DNA from 3 places in the Jejuibacter calystegiae genome. Region 3 is predicted to be linked to each of the others. Evidence: predicted binding sites of a transcription regulator. Region 3 holds the regulator's gene; each other region holds the start of a gene.

Region 1 (6,056 bases), 1.3 Mb from region 3:
AGGATGGTATTAATGCTTTGCGGCGCAATCCCGGCGGCCCGTAGATTATCCACCAGCAGACCGCTGCTTTTCCCCATCAGCGAACCGGCTCCGGTATCGACCAGGATGCGCTGCTTCCCGGTATCAATCACAAAAGCATTAATCGCCGTCGGGGTGGGCGAAGGTTCCCCCGCCGCCGCCAGACGCTGGCGCAGAGTATCGGGGTGAATATTCTTCATCAGCTTTTCCAGTGGCACCTTAGCGCTGCCGTCAGAGACGGCGGTCACCTGCCAGTCCCCCAGTTTAAGGCCATATGCCGTTTGCGAGGTCGCGGCCTGAGCGGCTGCGGAAGCAGTCAGTACCATCAACGCCATTAACGTTTTCATCTTATCCTCCAACACAGTGAACAAACCTTGCTGAAGTATTGATGAATCGCTAGTATCACTCCAATTGATTGGAGAAATAATGACTATCAAAGAGAATGATTTCCGCAGAATAGACCTGAACCTGCTGATCGCCTTCGCGGTGCTGTTCCGCGAACAAAGCGTGTCGCTGGCGGCGGAAAAGCTGCACCTGGGGCAGCCTGCGGTTAGCGGCTCCCTGGCGCGTCTGCGGGAAATGTTCGACGACCCGCTGTTTATCCGCAGCGGCCACCGAATGCAGCCCACCGCCCGCGCCATGGAGCTGCACGGTGAACTGATGCCGCTGCTGGAACAGCTACAGTCGGCGCTGTTTCAGCGCCCGGAATTCAATCCAGCCCAGGCCAGCACCACCATTACGCTCGGTATGACGGACTGGGTGGAGATGTGGCTGATGCCGCAGATTCTGCCAGCGCTGAATAAGATGGCGCCAGGGATTCGACTGAGCGTGGTGGCGGCCGACCCGTTCAGCGATCCGGAGCGGCTGGAGGCAGGAGAGCTGGATATGGCTGTCAGCGTCGCCGCCGGTGGTCCGCGCTGGCTGGAGCGCGAAGCGCTGACCACCATGGGCTTTACCACGCTATGGCACCCGCAGCAGCTGGCGCTGGAAACGCCGCTGACCCTGGAGCAGTACGTCGAACATCCCCATCTGCTGGTGAGTTACCGCGAAGCGGCCAGCAGCCAGATCGATACCCTGCTCGGTAAGCAGAGCCTGCAACGGCGAATCTGCTATACCACACCGCACTTTGCGGGAATGCCCGGGCTGCTGGCGACCCTGCCCGCCCTGGCGACGGTGCCCGCCGGTCTGGCCGATGTGTGGCGTCACGGCGGTGGACTGTGCTCCAGTCCGCCGCCGCTGACTATTGCGCCGTTCGAACTATCGCTGCTATGGCATCAGCGCCACAGCAGCGATCCGGCACTAATGTGGCTTAGAGCGTTTATTCAATCCCGGCTTGCTGCGGGAGCTGCCAGCCGTTAATGACCTCTGATACCGCCCGGGAGGTCTGACAGGGGCGCACCGCGCTAAACAGATCCCCCGCTTCGGGGTAAGCCTTGCGCAGATAGCCCAGCCACTGTTTGATGCGCGCCAGGTGGTACAGACCGGTATCGCCCTGCTTTTCAAGGCGAGTATATTTGCGCAGCAGCTGTACCACTTCCGGCCATGGCATTGGCGCGGCGTTCTCTTTCACGACCCGGCTCAGATTGGGAACGTTAAGGGCGCCGCGACCAATCATTACCGCATCGCAGCCGGTCACCTTCATACAGGCCTGAGCGCTTTCCCAGTCCCAAATCTCGCCATTGGCGATAACCGGAATCGACAAACGACGGCGAATTTCGCCAATGGCTGGCCAGTCGATGCGTTCAGCCCGGTAGCCGTCTTCTTTGGTCCGCCCGTGTACCACCAGCTCGCTGGCGCCAGCCTGCTGTACGGCATCGGCAATTTCGAAGCGCTGTTCGCTGCTGCCCCAGCCCAGTCGCACCTTAACGGTCACCGGCAGATGGGCGGGAACGGCTTCACGCATCGCCTTCGCCCCCTGGTAGATAAGCTCCGGGTCCCGCAACAGCGTGGCGCCGCCGCCGCTGCCGTTTACCACCTTTGAAGGACAACCGCAGTTAAGATCCACCCCCCAGGAGCCCAGCTCCACGGCCCGGGCGGCATTTTCCGCCAGCCACTGGGGATACTGCCCCAGTAGCTGAATACGCACCGGGGTACCGCTGGGGGTGCGACTCTGGTGTTCCAGCTCCGGGCAGATACGCAGAAAAGACTTTACTGGCAAGAGTTTATCCACCACCCGTAAGAACTCGGTGATGCACAGATCGTAGTCATTCACTTCGCTGAGGAGTTCGCGCACCAGCGCATCGAGCACCCCTTCCATCGGCGCCAGTAATACCCGCATAAATCCGCCCGTTGAATAAAGAGGCGCTATGCTAGCGTTTCTGCCATGGGTAATAAAGTCTCTCTCGCCGCTGCGCATGACTTGCGTTCCGGCGTCAGGCAGGCCAGGAATAAAAGGTATGCCTGGAATTCATGTTGCTACCTGTATCACAGAATTGGATTTAATTGTATGATGAATGCGTTTCACTAAGGGTTAACGCCATGCACAAGACTTTAAAAATCATCTGGCACTACCTGCGGGCCTTTCTGCTAATTTACGCCTGTTTATATGCCGGTATCGCCATCGCCGCCCTGCTGCCTATTACGATTCCCGGCAGCATTATCGGTATGCTGATTCTGTTTCTGCTGCTGTCGCTGCAAATTCTGCCTGCCCAGTGGGTGAAACCGGGCTGCCATCTGCTGATTCGCTATATGGCGCTGCTGTTTGTGCCTATCGGCGTTGGAGTAATGCAGTATTTCGATCTGCTGCGCGCCCAGTTTGGACCGGTGGTGGTCTCCTGCGTGGTCAGCACTCTGGTGGTGCTGGTGGTGGTGAGCTGGAGCTCCCATTTAATTCACGGCGAACGCAAAGTCATCGGACAAAAAGAGGCAAATAACAAATGATCCACGATATCTGGTGGTCGCTTCCCCTGACGCTGATTGTCTTCTTCGCGGCACGCAGACTGGGGGGCTGGCTGAAAACGCCGCTGCTCAATCCGCTGCTGGTTTCGATGGTGGTGATTATTCCGCTACTGTTGCTGAGCGGCACCCCCTATGCGCACTACTTCCAGGGCAGCAAAGTGCTGAACGATCTGCTGCAACCGGCCGTGGTGGCGCTGGCTTTCCCGCTCTATGAGCAACTGCATCAGATTCGCGCCCGCTGGAAGTCGATTATCAGCATCTGCTTTATCGGCAGCGTGGTGGCGATGTTTACCGGTACTGCCGTCGCACTGTTGATGGGGGCGACACCGCAGATCGCCGCTTCGATTTTACCGAAGTCGGTCACTACCCCTATCGCCATGGCGGTCGGCGGCAGCATCGGCGGTATTCCGGCCATCAGCGCGGTGTGCGTGATTTTCGTCGGGATTCTTGGGGCGGTATTTGGCCATACTCTGCTTAACCGCATGCATATCAGCACCAAAGCCTCACGCGGTCTGGCCATGGGCACCGCCTCTCACGCACTGGGTACCGCCCGCTGCGCGGAGCTCGATTACCAGGAAGGCGCCTTTGGCTCTCTGGCGCTGGTGATCTGCGGAATCTTCACCTCGCTGCTGGCTCCCTTTATGTTCCCGGTAATCATGGCGCTGATGGGCTAAACTCTGCGCCGGTTCGCTTTTTACTGACGTTAATTTTCATTTGTTACATTAATAATTGGATTAAGATCACATATAGCTTCACAACAGCACCGTACACTACGGTTCCATTAAGCTGATTCGGAATCCTTTCATGCATTCACGTTTTCAGGTCGCACTCGACCAGATGCCTGCGCAACTGCACTCCGCGCTGGCACAACTTGTAGCCGATGACCACTTCCCCGCCATGTTCAGCGCTGCGGAAGCGGAGACCCTGAAGCGCCAGAGCGGACTGGATGATGATGCGCTGGCCTTTGCCCTGCTGCCGGTGGCCGCAGCCTGCGCCCGCACCGCCATTTCACGCTTTAACGTCGGCGCCGTAGCCCGGGGCGAAAGCGGCAACATCTACCTGGGCGCCAATATGGAGTTCCCGGGCACCACCATGCAGCAAACCCTGCACGCCGAGCAGAGCGCCATCGCCCATGCCTGGATGCGCGGTGAACGCCGTCTGGCGGCGATTACCGTCAACTACACCCCCTGCGGCCACTGCCGTCAGTTTATGAACGAACTGAACAGCGGTACCGATCTGCATATTCACCTGCCAGGGCGCCAGCCCGCTACTCTGGGCGACTACCTGCCGGATGCCTTCGGGCCGCGGGATCTCAATATCGCCACGCTGCTGTTAGATGAACAAGACCACGGCTATCCGCTGGAGGGTGATGCCCTGAGCCGGGCCGCCATCGCCGCCGCCAACCGCAGCCACGCGCCCTATAGCCAGTCGCCTTCCGGCGTGGCGCTGGAGATGCGCGACGGCACGCTGTTTACCGGCAGCTATGCAGAGAATGCCGCCTATAACCCCTCACTACCGCCGCTACAGGCCGCGCTAAACCTGATGTATCTGTGCGGCTACCAACCACAGGACCTGTTACGCGCCATTCTGGCCGAACTGCCGGACGGAACCCTGACCCAGTGGGAAGCTACGGTCGCGCTGCTGCGTACACTGGAGTGCCGCAGTCTCGATCGCGCCCTGCTCAGCCGATCGGCAAACGGCTGAAAATTAGCGCAACCGGACCCGCCCGAGTTGCGCCATTTCCACGGATAAAGTAGCCTTGGATAACCTTTTGATCCCCGATGCCGAGTCCGCAACTCCATGTTGAAGCGCCTGTTTTACAGCCTGTTGGTCATTATCGGCTTACTGCTGTTGTCCGTGTTTGCGCTGGACCGCTGGATGAGCTGGAAGACTTCCCCCTGGGTTTATGATGAAATTCAGGATCTGCCCCGCCGCCAGGTCGGCGTGGTGTTGGGCACCGCCAAGTACTACCGTACCGGGGTAATTAATCAGTATTATCGATACCGCATTCAGGGAGCGATTAACGCCTGGAACAGCGGCAAGGTGGATTATCTGCTGCTCAGCGGCGACAACGCGCTACAGAGTTACAACGAACCGCGCACCATGCGGCGCGATCTGATTGCCGCCGGGGTCGATCCCTCCGCCATCGTGCTGGATTACGCCGGTTTTCGCACCCTGGACTCCATCGTCCGCACCCGCAAGGTGTTCGATACCAACGACTTCATCATCATCACCCAGCGTTTTCACTGCGAGCGGGCGCTATTTATCGCCTGGCATATGGGCATTCAGGCCCAGTGCTATGCGGTTCCTTCCCCCAAAAATATGCTGACGGTACGCATTCGCGAGTTTGGCGCCCGCCTGAGCGCGCTGGCCGATCTCTATATCTTTAAACGCGAGCCGCGCTTCCTGGGACCGCTGGTGCCAATTCCGGCCACCCACGAAATCACCGACGACGCCCAAAACTATCCGGCGGTGACCCCCGAACAGCTGGTTGAGCTGGAAAAGAAACTTAAGCCTTAAGCGCCCGGATGTTTGTGTTTTTGCGCCAGGCGCACGCCCGCCGCCCTGGCGGTAAGCTGTCGCCACAGCCACTCAACCGGCCCCTGGCGAAAATGGCGCAACCACAGCAGCGAAAACAGCAGATTCACCGCCCATACCGCCGGAACAAAGGCCAACAGCTGTAGCCTGGTGAACTGCATAAACAGCCCAAAGCGATAGAACAGCGTGGTGCAGATCAGGGTCTGCAGCAGATAGTTGGTCAGCGCCATACGCCCCACGCAGACCACCGCCGCCGTCAGCCGGAAGCGAGCAAGCTTCGGCCAGTAGCCGAACGCCAGCGCGGCATAACCAATGGTCTGAAACGGCGCGCTCAGTTCACGCGGCGCCTGAAGAATAAAGGCACACCAGCGATAGTCCCATCCCAGGCGCCACTGAGCCACGATAGCGGGAATATTAATCGTCATCCCCAAAGCTATCAGCAGCCAGCCGCTGCGCCGGTAATGGGCCAGACTGAAACGCCCGGCCAGCCAGCCGCTGCGCATCAGCGCAGCGCCCAGCAGCATCATACCCGCCAGTTGCCAGCCATATTGCGCCCCCAGGGCCAGCAGACTGTCGCTTAACGACCCCAGACGCTGACTGAC
Region 2 (6,056 bases), 600 kb from region 3:
AAGCTCCGCTCGGTGTGGAAGGTTTTGGCGGTCAGCACAATCCCTTTTTCGTCGTCGTCGGCTTCAGAGGTACTCAGGCTGGTCAGCGCAATCACCACCAGGGTAAACAGCAGCGTATAGAGCATCTGGTCCATAAACGGCATGTTCAGCGGCATAAACTTCAGGAACAGCGCGAACGGGATGGAGAGCACCACGCCCAGAATCGCCCCTTTGCTGGTGGTTTTCTTCCAGAACAGACCCAGCAGGAAGACCGCCAGAATGCCCGGGCTCACCAGACCGGTGTACTCCTGAATGTACTGGAACGCCTGGCCAATGTTACCCAGCAACGGTGCTACCAGACAGGCGACGATCAGCGCAACAACGGCAGTGACGCGGCCCACGTTGACCAGTTTGTGATCGCCCGCTTTCGGGTCGATGTACTCTTTATAGATATCCATGGTGAAGATGGTGGCGGTGGAGTTCAGCATCGACGCCAGCGAAGAGACGATAGCCGCCGTCAGCGCTGCGAATACCACGCCTTTCAGACCAGCCGGCAGGAACTGGGTCAGCCACGGATAGGCTTTGTCCGCATGGGCGGCGGTCGGCATATTGTGGCCCGCAATGCTGCCCATATTAGCCATCAGCTCCGGCGAAGAGGTAATCACGTAGGCTGCAATACCCGGAATCACCACCAGGAACGGCACAATCATCTTCAGGAATGCGGCAAACAGAATACCTTTCTGCGCTTCCGGCACTGATTTCGCCGCCAGGGTACGCTGAATGATGTACTGGTTGAAGCCCCAGTAGTAGAGGTTCGCCACCCACAGACCGCCGATCAGCACCGCAATGCCCGGCAGGTTCATGTACTGCGGGTTGCTCTGATCGAGGATCATCTCGAAGTGACCCGGCGCTGCTTCGTACATTTTGGCGATACCGCTGAACCAGCCTTCGTCGCCGCCGATGAAGTGCACCGCCAGCCAGGTGGTCAGCAGGCCGCCCAGGACCAGGAAGAAGACCTGGATTACGTCGGTCCAGACCACCGCCGAAAGACCGCCATAGATGGAGTAGACCAGGGCGAACAGCGCCAGACCAATGATGGAGTACATCAGCGGAATACCGAGGATGGTCTCCAGCGCCAGGCCGCCGAGGTAGAGGACGGAGGTCAGGTTAACGAAGATGTACAGGGCGATCCAGAAGATAGCCAGGATGGTCTTCAGGTTCTTGTTAAAGCGCTTCTCAACGAATTCCGGGATGGTGTAGATCCCTTTTTCGATGAACACCGGCAGGAAGTATTTGCCGACAATAATCAGCGTCAGCGCTGCCATCCACTCGTAGGAGGCGATAGCCAGGCCGATGGAGAAACCGGAACCGGACATGCCGATAAACTGCTCGGCGGAGATGTTCGCGGCGATAAGCGATGCGCCGACGGCCCACCACGGCAGGGATTTACCCGCCAGGAAGTAGTCTTCGGTACTCTTTTGCTTGCCTTTTTTGTCTCTGGAAACCCAGAGGCCGACGCCGATGATAATCGCAACGTAGACTGCGAATACCACCATGTCGAGAAGGCCTAAACCTTGTTCAATGTTAGCCATGACTTTTATTCCTACGGCAACCAGATATTCAGAGGCTAATGTAAGCGTTTCCACTGTAATTGAATGTAACCTGATTCACACTTTTATTAAATTTCTCATTGTCTGACATACCGATAAACATGAGTCTTTAAGAATCAACCTGGGTGACTACTTTCAGCCGCATAGTTAACCCGATAAAACATAAGGTGGTATGTGGTTTGCCTCAGATTAATATCCATGATTAGAACAAGCCTATTATCATGGCCTGGCATCGGAGATACCCGTGCGATGATGGCAGAGTCATTGGTGTGTGATAACGGTTACACTGCGGAAAAACGAAAGGCGCGCCGGGGGAAAATCGGTCGCGCCTGGGAGCTATTCATCAAGAATGGGAACAAAGCCGCCAAAGATCATGCGTTTTCCGTCAAAGGGCATTTCATCGCCCAGCGCTTTCATGCGTGGATCGCTCATGAGTTTCTGGTTCGCCGCATCGCGAACTTCCTGGGAAGGGTACTCAATCCAGCTGAACACCACCTCTTCATCCTCCTGCGCCTGCACCGCCATGCGAAAGTCGGTGACATTGCCGTCCGGCACGTCATCGGCCCAGCATTCCACAACGCGCAGAGCGCCAAACTCCTTAAAGATCGGGGCGGCTTTGGCAGCCATCTCCCGATAGGCTTCTTTATTTGCGGCGGGTACGGCGACGACAAAACCGTCGACATACTTCATAGGTTTTTCTCCGGATTAAAGGGATTGGTCGGGCCGGTGGGGCAGGCCCGAACTAAGTATAGTCCGGGTCAGGCGTTCAGACCGTATTCCAGCAGGATCAGGGCATGACGTTCGATAACCTCCGCCGATAGCGCGGGCTGGGCGGGGCGGCTCTGGGCAGCCAGCGGCACCAGAATCAGGCTGAGCAACGAAGTGAACACCAGGGCGGGTTCAAGATCGCGGTGCAGTTTGCCTTCATCCTGCCAGCGGCGCAGGGTATCCAGCGCCATCTGTCGCTCGGCGCTGCCGTGACGGGCGTACATCTGCTGACGCAGCACTCCGGCATCGCTGGTGACTTCCTGGAGCCACAGCGGTGCGAACCAGGGATGACGCCGGGCCGCATCGGCGATCTTATGAACCAGCGCGCGGATGGCTTCCCGGGGGGCGTTAGCATGCGCAGTAAAGACGGCGGCGATATCACTGCGCAGCGGTAAAAAACGCTCCTCTATCATCACATCCAGCAGTTGTTCGCGGGTGTTGAAGTAGTAGTGAAGCACCGCCGGAGTGACACTGGCCTCTTTCGCAATGGCGTTCAGCGAGGTTTCCGCTATGCCCCGGCGGGCAAACAGATTCAGGGCGATATCGAGCAGATGCTCCCGGCGATCGTGACTTTTGGTCTGGCCCCTGGGGCGCCCTGGCCGACGACCTGCGGCCGTCGCGTTGACTTTCAGTGCTGTCATAATAACGGTATCCATTGACTCCGCGACATCATTATCTGAATATTAATTATTCGGTTAATTAATTTCAAATGAGTTAGGGTTATGAGCGCACAAAGTATAACGCACCGGCAAGGTAAGGCGACCGGCGGCGCACCTTCGATCCGCTTGCTGTTCAGCGCGCTGCTGCTGGTGATGCTGCTGTCCGCCCTGGATCAGACCATTGTCTCTACCGCGCTGCCGACCATTGTTGGTGAGCTGGGTGGGCTGGATAAGCTCTCCTGGGTGGTGACCGCCTATATTCTCTCTTCCACCATTGTGGTGCCGCTGTACGGCAAGTTTGGCGATCTGTTCGGTCGCAAGCGGGTGTTGCAGATTGCGATTGCGCTGTTTCTGCTGGGCTCGGTACTGTGCGGTCTGGCGCAGAATATGACCCAACTGGTGTTGATGCGCGCCCTGCAGGGGCTGGGCGGCGGCGGTCTGATGGTGGTCAGCATGGCGGCGGTGGCGGATGTGGTGCCGCCCGCCAGTCGCGGTCGCTACCAGGGGTTGTTTGGTGGCGTATTCGGTCTGGCAACCGTTGTGGGGCCACTGCTGGGCGGCTTTATCGTCCAGCACGCTTCCTGGCGCTGGATCTTCTATATCAACCTGCCGCTTGGGCTGTTTGCATTGGTCGTGATCGGCGCCGTTTTTCAGGGGGGCGAACGTCGGGCACGTCATGAGATCGACTATCTGGGCGCCTTCTGGCTCAGCCTGGCGCTGCTTAGCATTATCCTGTTCACCAGCGAAGGGGGCAGCGTCTACGGCTGGGATGAGCCGCGCTTGTGGTGCATTCTGGCCTTCGGGTTGGTGGGGATTGCCGGATTTATCTATGAGGAGAGGCTGGCGAAAGAGCCGATTATTCCGCTAGCGCTGTTTCGTAATCGCAGCTTTGCAGTGTGCAGTCTGGTGGGTTTTATCATCGGGATGTCGCTATTCGGTTCAGTAACCTTCCTGCCGCTCTGGCTGCAGGTGGTGAAAGGCTCAACGCCGACCGAGGCGGGGCTGCAGCTGCTGCCGCTGATGGGCGGACTGCTGGTGACCTCGGCCCTGAGCGGTCGCATTATCAGCCGTACCGGCCGCTATCGCATCTTCCCCTTACTGGGAACGCTGCTGGCATCGATCGGCATGGCGTTGCTGACCCGGCTGACCAATGATTCTTCCAGTTGGGCGCTCTGGCTCTATACCGGTCTGCTGGGAATGGGGCTGGGTCTGGTGATGCAGGTTCTGGTGCTGGCGGTGCAGAACAGCGTAGGGGCCGGGCAGATCGGCGTGGCCACCTCCGGGGTGACGCTGTTTCGCTCGGTCGGGGGCTCTATCGGGGTTGCGCTGTTTGGCGCCATCTTTACCCGGGTGCTGAACAATAACCTCTCCCGACTATTGCCTGAAGGGGCGGTACTGCCGCGTGAGCTGAATCCTGCGGCGATTCATCACCTGCCTGAGGCATTGCGTCATGACTATCTTCAGTCCTTTGGCGCCGCTATTCATGCCGCCTTTCTGGTCGCCGCCGCGGTAATGGTACTGGCGTTTGTCCTCTCATGGCTGATTCGCGAAGCCCCCCTCAAAACACATCACTAACGCTTTTCTTCTGCTGCGGCGCCGGCCGGCGCCGCCTCTTTCTTACCGATTCATAACATTTTGCGTGTGATATCTCTCAAATTTTTCAACAATTGCAGAAAAATTTGATAACAATGTGTTTAAGATAAATCCTGTCTGCCGAATGGAGAAGGACAGAGAGATGAAAGATGTGGTGATTGTCGGTGCTGTGCGAACCCCTATCGGCTGCTTTAAGGGCGGTTTATCCGGGCATTCGGCGACCGAGCTGGGTAGCGTGGTGGTGAAGGCGCTGCTGGAGCGTACCGGCGTGGATCCGCAGTCCGTGGATGAGGTGATTCTCGGCCAGGTGCTGACCGCTGGCGCCGGGCAGAATCCGGCACGTCAGACGGCGCTAAACAGCGGACTGCCGTGGTCGGTTTCGGCCATCACCATCAACGATGTCTGCGGATCGGGTCTGAAGTCCCTGCATCTGGCGACCCAGGCGATTCAGTGCGGTGAGGCGGAAGTGGTTATCGCCGGTGGCCAGGAGAATATGAGTCGCGCGCCGCGGGTGCTCAGAGAGAGCCATAACGGGGGACTACCGGGGGGCGGTCAGCTGATTGACAGTCTGGTGCACGACGGCCTCTGGGATGCGTTTAACGACTACCATATGGGCGTGACGGCTGAGAATCTGGCCCGGGAGTACGGTATCAGCCGCGAATTGCAGGATGCCTACGCGCTGGCGTCGCAGCGTAAGGCGCGTGCTGCCATTGACGCCGGTCGCTTTCGCGATGAGATCGTGCCGGTACTGAATGACCAGGGCGAGAAGGTGGAGACCGACGAGCAGCCGCAGTTGGATCCCTCTGGTGAGGGGCTGGCGAACCTGCAACCGGTCTTTGATTTTGCCGGTAGTAGCGTGACCGCAGGTAACGCTTCGTCGATTAACGACGGCGCGGCGGCAGTGATGATGATGAGCGCCAGTCGGGCGGAGGCTCTGAACCTGCCGGTACTGGCGCGCATTCGCGCTTTTGCAAGCGTTGGGGTCGATCCTGCGCTGATGGGCATCGCTCCCGTGCACGCTACCCGGCGCTGCCTGGAGCGCGCGGGATGGCAGCTTGAGGATCTGGATTTGGTGGAGGCCAACGAGGCTTTTGCCGCTCAGGCGCTGTCGGTCAATAAGCTGCTGGAATGGGACGAGCTGCGGGTTAACGTTAACGGCGGCGCTATTGCGCTGGGCCACCCTATTGGCGCCTCCGGCTGCCGCATTCTGGTATCACTGGTTCATGAGATGGTGAAACGTAATGCCAAAAAAGGGCTGGCGACGCTTTGTATCGGCGGCGGTCAGGGCGTGGCGTTGGCTATCGAACGAGATTAGCCTTTCTTCCCCGGTATAAAGCCGCCGCAGATAACCTCTGCGGCGGCTTTTTTATTCAGATACGATGAGTTGAATGAGTGAAAAGTTAGTTAGCTGCATATCAATTTCATTGTAAATTATTTTATTTCAATT
Region 3 (6,056 bases):
GTGGGGGGAACACTACGACACCCGGAAATGTGGCTGGAAAAACGTATTCCCGACTGGTTAAGTCAATTCCTGGATGGATAAATGATTATTCCCTGGCAGCAGATATCGGCGGAAACGCTGGATAGTCTGATAGAAGCCTTTGTGTTGCGCGAAGGCACCGATTACGGTGAACATGAGCGTTCGCTCGAACAAAAAGTGGCGGATGTAAAGCATCAGCTACAAACCGGCGAAGCCGTTGTGGTATGGTCGGAACTTCATGAAACGGTCAACATCATGCCGCGCTCGCAATTCCGCGGCTAATATCTGGTTTACCAAACAATTCGCCGTGTTTCAGTGGCTACACCCCTGTACTCAAGGAGTTGCTCAGCTATGTCCACCAGGCATCCGATTATCGCCGTCACCGGTTCCAGCGGTGCGGGAACCACCACCACCAGCATCGCATTTCGTAAGATTTTCGCCGAACTTGGGCTCAGAGCCGCCGAGCTCGAAGGTGACAGTTTCCACCGCTATACCCGCCCGGAAATGGATATGGAGATTCGCAAGGCCCGGGATTTAGGGCGCCATATCAGCTATTTCGGCCCGGACGCCAATGACTTTGGTCTGCTGGAAAATACCTTTACCGAATATGGTCATAGCGGTACGGGAAAGTCCCGCAAATATCTACATACCTACGATGAAGCAGTGCCCTGGGATCAGGTGCCAGGCACCTTTACTCCCTGGCAGCCGCTACCAGAACCTACGGACGTGCTGTTCTACGAAGGGCTGCACGGCGGCGTGGTCACCTCGCAGCACGATGTGGCGCAGCATGTGGATCTACTGGTCGGCGTAGTACCCATCGTCAACCTGGAGTGGATTCAGAAACTGGTGCGCGACACCAGCGAGCGCGGCCATTCCCGTGAAGCCGTGATGGATTCGGTGGTGCGTTCGATGGAAGACTACATCAACTACATCACCCCGCAGTTCTCACGTACCCACATCAACTTCCAGCGCGTGCCGACGGTAGATACCTCTAATCCCTTCGCCGCCAGAGAGATCCCGTCGCTGGATGAAAGCTTTGTGGTGATCCACTTCCGGGATCTGGAGGTCGATTATCCCTGGCTGCTGGCGATGCTGCAGGGCTCGTTTATCTCGCATATCAATACGCTGGTGGTGCCGGGCGGCAAGATGGGACTGGCGATGGAGCTGATTATGACGCCGCTGGTGCGGCGCATTATGGAAGGTAAAAAGATAGCCTAATCCCTGGCTGGGGAGGGGAATCTGTCTCCCCTCCCCAGCCAGCATCAGCCTTCCACCACCTCATATGAATGGGTGATATTCACCGCTTTACCCAACATCAGCGCCACAGAGCAGTATTTCTCGGCAGACAAATCCACCGCACGCGACACCGCATTGTCTTTCAGATCCTGGCCGGTAACGATAAAGTGCAGATTGATATGAGTGAACAGGCGCGGCGCCTCTTCACGACGCTCCGAGGTTAGCTTCACCTCGCAGTCGGTCACGCCGTGGCGACCCTTTTGCAGAATAGAGACCACATCGATGGCGCTACAGCTTCCCACCGCCATCAGCACCATCTCCATCGGACTGGGGGCCTTGTCGCCGGAATTCCCGTCCATCAGCACCTGATGCCCGGAGGCGGACTCACCCAGGAAAGTCAGGCCCTCAACCCATTTTACTCGTGACTGCATGTTGTCGCTCCCATCAAGCCATTCTTCCCCACAGAGTAAGCCGCCGCAAAGAAAGTCGCAACAGAAGGCGATCCGGGTCAAGCTGAAACGAGACAATAGGAGACACCCGGAAAAAGCTATGCTAAAACACTGAGGATACCCTCTCGCGGCGCGGCGAAGCGCGTACGGGATGAAATTTCACGTGAAATTTATGTAGCTTACAGGCTTTTCTCATGCCAGATCCCCAAGAGCGGGGACAAACGATCAATACGCCCGGAGGCCCATATTCTTCCGGGCGTCAGCTTATAACCAGAGGATAACCGCGCATGGTGCTTGGCAAACCGCAAACAGACCCGACTCTCGAATGGTTTTTGTCTCATTGCCACATTCATAAGTATCCATCGAAGAGCACACTTATTCATCAGGGTGAAAAAGCCGAAACCCTCTATTACATCGTTAAGGGCTCTGTCGCAGTACTTATCAAAGATGAGGAAGGGAAAGAGATGATCCTCTCTTACCTGAATCAGGGGGATTTCATTGGTGAACTGGGGCTATTCGAAGAAGGCCAGGAGCGTAGCGCCTGGGTACGGGCGAAAACCGCCTGCGAAGTCGCTGAAATCTCCTATAAGAAATTCCGTCAGCTGATCCAGGTAAACCCGGACATTCTGATGCGCCTTTCCTCGCAGATGGCCCGCCGTCTGCAGGTCACCTCAGAGAAAGTGGGCAATCTCGCCTTCCTGGATGTGACAGGTCGTATCGCACAGACTCTGCTGAACCTGGCAAAACAGCCGGACGCAATGACCCATCCGGACGGAATGCAGATCAAAATCACCCGTCAGGAAATCGGGCAGATCGTGGGCTGTTCCCGCGAAACCGTTGGCCGTATTCTGAAGATGCTGGAAGATCAAAACCTGATCTCCGCACACGGGAAAACCATCGTCGTCTTCGGTACCCGTTAATCCCGGTCTGTAACGGCGTGTTGTGGCAACGCGCCGTTTTTCTCTTTGCCACTGACGCGTTACCCTGTGCCAATGCGCCGACTGATCTATCACCCCGAAGTTAACTACGCGCTGCGTCAGACCCTGGTACTGTCGCTGCCGGTGATTATCGGGCTAATATTCGGTAGCCTGCAACAGGGCCTGCTCTTCTCGCTGGTTCCCGCCTGTTGCAATATCGCGGGCCTGGATACCCCCCATAAACGTTTCTTTAAACGCCTGATCGTCGGCGGCTCGCTGTTCGCCTTTAGCAGCCTGATGGTGCAGCTACTGCTGATGGAAAAGCTGCCACTGGCCGCCATCTTCTTCGGAATGGCGCTGTTACTGGGCGTTACGGCGGAAATCAGCGCCCTGCATGGCCGCCTGTTGCCTGCTTCGCTTATCGCCGCGATCTTTACTCTGGGGCTGGCCGGCAATATGCCGGTCTGGCAGCCGATGCTGCTGTATGCGCTCGGCACCCTGTGGTACGGCGCCTTTAACTGGTTCTGGTTCTGGATGTGGCGTGAGCAGCCGCTACGCGAGACCCTGAGCCTGCTCTATCGCGAACTGGCGGACTACTGCGAAGCCAAATACAGCCTGCTGACCCAGCATACCGATCCGGAAAATGCGCTGCCGCCGCTGCTGATTCGTCAGCAAAAGGTGGTGGATCTCATCAGCCTCTGTTATCAGCAGTTGCATATGCTATCTGCCACCAGCCGCCAGAATGATTATAAGCGCCTGCTGCGCGTCTTTCAGGTGGCGCTGGATCTTCAGGAGCATATTTCCGTCAGCCTTCACCAGCCTGAAGAGGTACAGAAACTGGTAGAGCAGAGCCACGCGGAACCGGTGATTCGCTGGGCGGCCCGTACCGTGGCCGCCCGGCTGCGCGTAGTCAGCGACGATATACTCTACCACCGCTATCCCCGGCGCTTTAGCATGGAAAAACCCATCTCCGCGCTGGAAAAGATTGCCCGCCAGCATCCGGAAAACCCGGTGGGGCAGTTCTGCCACTATCACTTCAGCCGTATCGCCCGACTACTGCGCACCCAGCGCCCGCTCTATATTCGGGATCTGATGGCCGACCGGCAACAGCATCTTCCGCTGCTTCGGGCGCTGCGCAGCTATCTGTCGCTGAAGTCCTCGGCGCTGCGTAGCGCAGCGCGCATTGGAACCATGCTTGCCATCGCCAGTCTGCTTGGCGCCGCGCTCAATCTGCCCAAACCCTGGTGGATACTAATGACCATCATGTTTGTCACCCAGAACGGCTATGGCGCCACCCGGGTACGCATTCTGCACCGGGCGGGGGGAACTATCGCGGGTCTGTTAATTGCGGCGGGCGCGCTACACTTTAACGTACCCCAGGGCTATATTCTGGCGGGAATGCTGCTGATAACGCTGATTGGCTACCTGATAATCCGTAAACATTACGCGCTGGCGACCGTCGGATTTACCATCACTGCGGTTTACAGCCTGCAACTGCTTTCGCTGAGCGGTGAGCAGTTTATTATGACCCGACTGGTGGATACGCTGCTCGGTTGCCTGATCGCCTTTGGCGGCATGGTCTGGCTGTGGCCTCAGTGGCAGAGCGGCCTGCTACGACAGAATGCCCACGATGCGCTGGAGCGCGACCAGCAGGCCATCCGCCAGATCCTGAGCGACGATCCACAGCCCGGCCCGCTGGCCTGGGAGCGAATGCGGGTCAATCAGGCCCATAATGCGCTCTATAACTCGCTAAATCAGGCAATGCAGGAGCCATCATTCAATAACCGTTACCTGGCCGATATGAAGCTATGGGTAACCCACAGCCAGTTTATCGTCGAGCATATTAACGCCATGACGATCCTGGCGCGCGAGCATAATATGCTGACGCCAGCGCTGGCCCAACGCTATCTGCAATCCTGTGAAATCGCTATTCAGCGCTGCCAGCAACGGCTGACCTGGGACAACCCCGACGACAGCGGCGCCATTCACGTACTGGACGACCCCGAGGCGCTCACCATTGGCCCAATGAGCACCATGGAGCGCCATCTGGATCGCATCCTCAGCCATCTGAATGCGATGCATACCATCTCTTCCGTGGCCTGGCATCAGCGCCCCCACCACGGCGCCTGGCTACGCCGCCGTCTGCAAAGCCACAAATAATCATCCCAGGGCGATTTTCTGCACCGCTTTGGCGAAACGCGCCATGCCTTCATCGATGTCGGCGTCTTCCACCACCAGCGACGGCGCCAGACGAACCACGTCCGGCCCGGCATTCAACACCATAACGCCCTGCTCCGCTGCTGCGTTCAGCAGATCCCGGGCGCGCCCTTTATATGCTTCACTCAACTCAGCACCAATCAGTAGCCCCATACCGCGAACTTCGCTGAAAATATTGAATTGCTCGTTGATCTGACGCAGATGGTCGACAAAACGCTGACGCTTGCTCTGAATGCCACCCAGCACTTGTGGGGTATTAATGATGTCGAAGGCCGCTTCCGCCACCGCGCATGCCAGCGGGTTACCGCCATAGGTCGAGCCATGGGAGCCCACGTGGAAAGCAGAGGCAATCTCCTGGGTCGTCAGCATCGCGCTCACCGGGAAACCGCCGCCCAACGCTTTGGCGCTGGTCAGAATGTCCGGCGTCACACCGTAGTGCATATAGCTGAACAGCTTGCCCACGCGACCCATACCGCACTGTACCTCATCAAAGACCAGCAACGCCTGATAGTGATCGCACAGGTCACGCAGCCCCTGCAGGAACTCCGGCGTGGCGGCGGTGACTCCCCCTTCTCCCTGAATCGGCTCGACCACCACGGTACAGGTGTGGTCATCCATGACGGCTTTCACGGCGTGCAGATCGTTAAAGGGCACATGGATAATATCAGCAGGTTTAGGGCCGAAGCCGTCTGAATACTTGGGCTGTCCACCGACCGATACGGTAAACAGTGAACGCCCGTGGAAAGCATTATGGAAGGCGATAATTTTGGTTTTGTACGGACTGTAGCGCGTGGAAGCATAGTAACGCGCCAGCTTAAAGGCGGTTTCATTGGCTTCGGTGCCGGAGTTCATGAAAATCACCCGCTCAGCGAAGGTCGCGTCAATGATCTTACGACCCAGACGCAGCGCCGGTTCATTGGTGAACACATTGCTGGTATGCCACAGAGTCTCTCCCTGCTGCTTCAGCGCCGACACCAGAGCCGGGTGGCAGTGTCCCAGTGCCGTGACGGCAATACCACCGGCAAAGTCAACGTACTCTTTGCCCTGCTGGTCCCAGACCCTGCTGCCCTGCCCCTTCACCGGGATAAACTGCGCCGGTGCATAAACGGGCAGGATGACATCATCAAAAGTGGCGCGAGTAATCGCTGAATTTTCATTTGCCATGGGTTAACCGTCCCTTTTTTACGCACATCTTTAATTGAAAATATAATCATTAAAT

What was found. Region 3 encodes CRP, which controls carbon source genes, mostly activating them, when cyclic AMP is high. Its sites were predicted from a motif close to ATGTGANNNNNNTCACAT; they were not measured.
Region 1: a site for CRP is predicted at 3,645-3,662, ahead of cdd (cytidine deaminase). Genes of this name have one in related genera too.
Region 2: a site for CRP is predicted at 4,656-4,673, ahead of FEM41_RS00595 (acetyl-CoA C-acetyltransferase). Genes of this name have one in related genera too.

What each region holds. Positions count from the first base shown of each region.
Region 1 covers NZ_CP040428.1:4,662,345-4,668,400, forward strand. Annotated here, with positions in the region: gene FEM41_RS21860 (MBL fold metallo-hydrolase) at 1-365, opposite strand, end outside; gene FEM41_RS21865 (LysR family transcriptional regulator) at 445-1,377, shown strand; gene dusC (tRNA dihydrouridine(16) synthase DusC) at 1,337-2,296, opposite strand; gene FEM41_RS21875 (CidA/LrgA family protein) at 2,497-2,898, shown strand; gene FEM41_RS21880 (CidB/LrgB family autolysis modulator) at 2,895-3,590, shown strand; gene cdd (cytidine deaminase) at 3,721-4,620, shown strand; gene sanA (outer membrane permeability protein SanA) at 4,717-5,436, shown strand; gene yeiB (DUF418 domain-containing protein YeiB) at 5,433-6,056, opposite strand, start outside.
Region 2 covers NZ_CP040428.1:139,801-145,856, reverse strand. Annotated here, with positions in the region: gene FEM41_RS00615 (sodium/sugar symporter) at 1-1,571, opposite strand, end outside; gene FEM41_RS00610 (DUF1428 domain-containing protein) at 1,926-2,279, opposite strand; gene FEM41_RS00605 (TetR/AcrR family transcriptional regulator) at 2,348-2,998, opposite strand; gene FEM41_RS00600 (MDR family MFS transporter) at 3,080-4,591, shown strand; gene FEM41_RS00595 (acetyl-CoA C-acetyltransferase) at 4,752-5,924, shown strand.
Region 3 covers NZ_CP040428.1:738,314-744,369, forward strand. Annotated here, with positions in the region: gene FEM41_RS03500 (hydrolase) at 1-81, shown strand, start outside; gene FEM41_RS03505 (YheU family protein) at 82-300, shown strand; gene FEM41_RS03510 (phosphoribulokinase) at 370-1,236, shown strand; gene FEM41_RS03515 (OsmC family protein) at 1,281-1,685, opposite strand; gene crp (cAMP-activated global transcriptional regulator CRP) at 1,991-2,623, shown strand; gene FEM41_RS03525 (YccS/YhfK family putative transporter) at 2,696-4,780, shown strand; gene argD (bifunctional acetylornithine/succinyldiaminopimelate transaminase) at 4,781-6,001, opposite strand.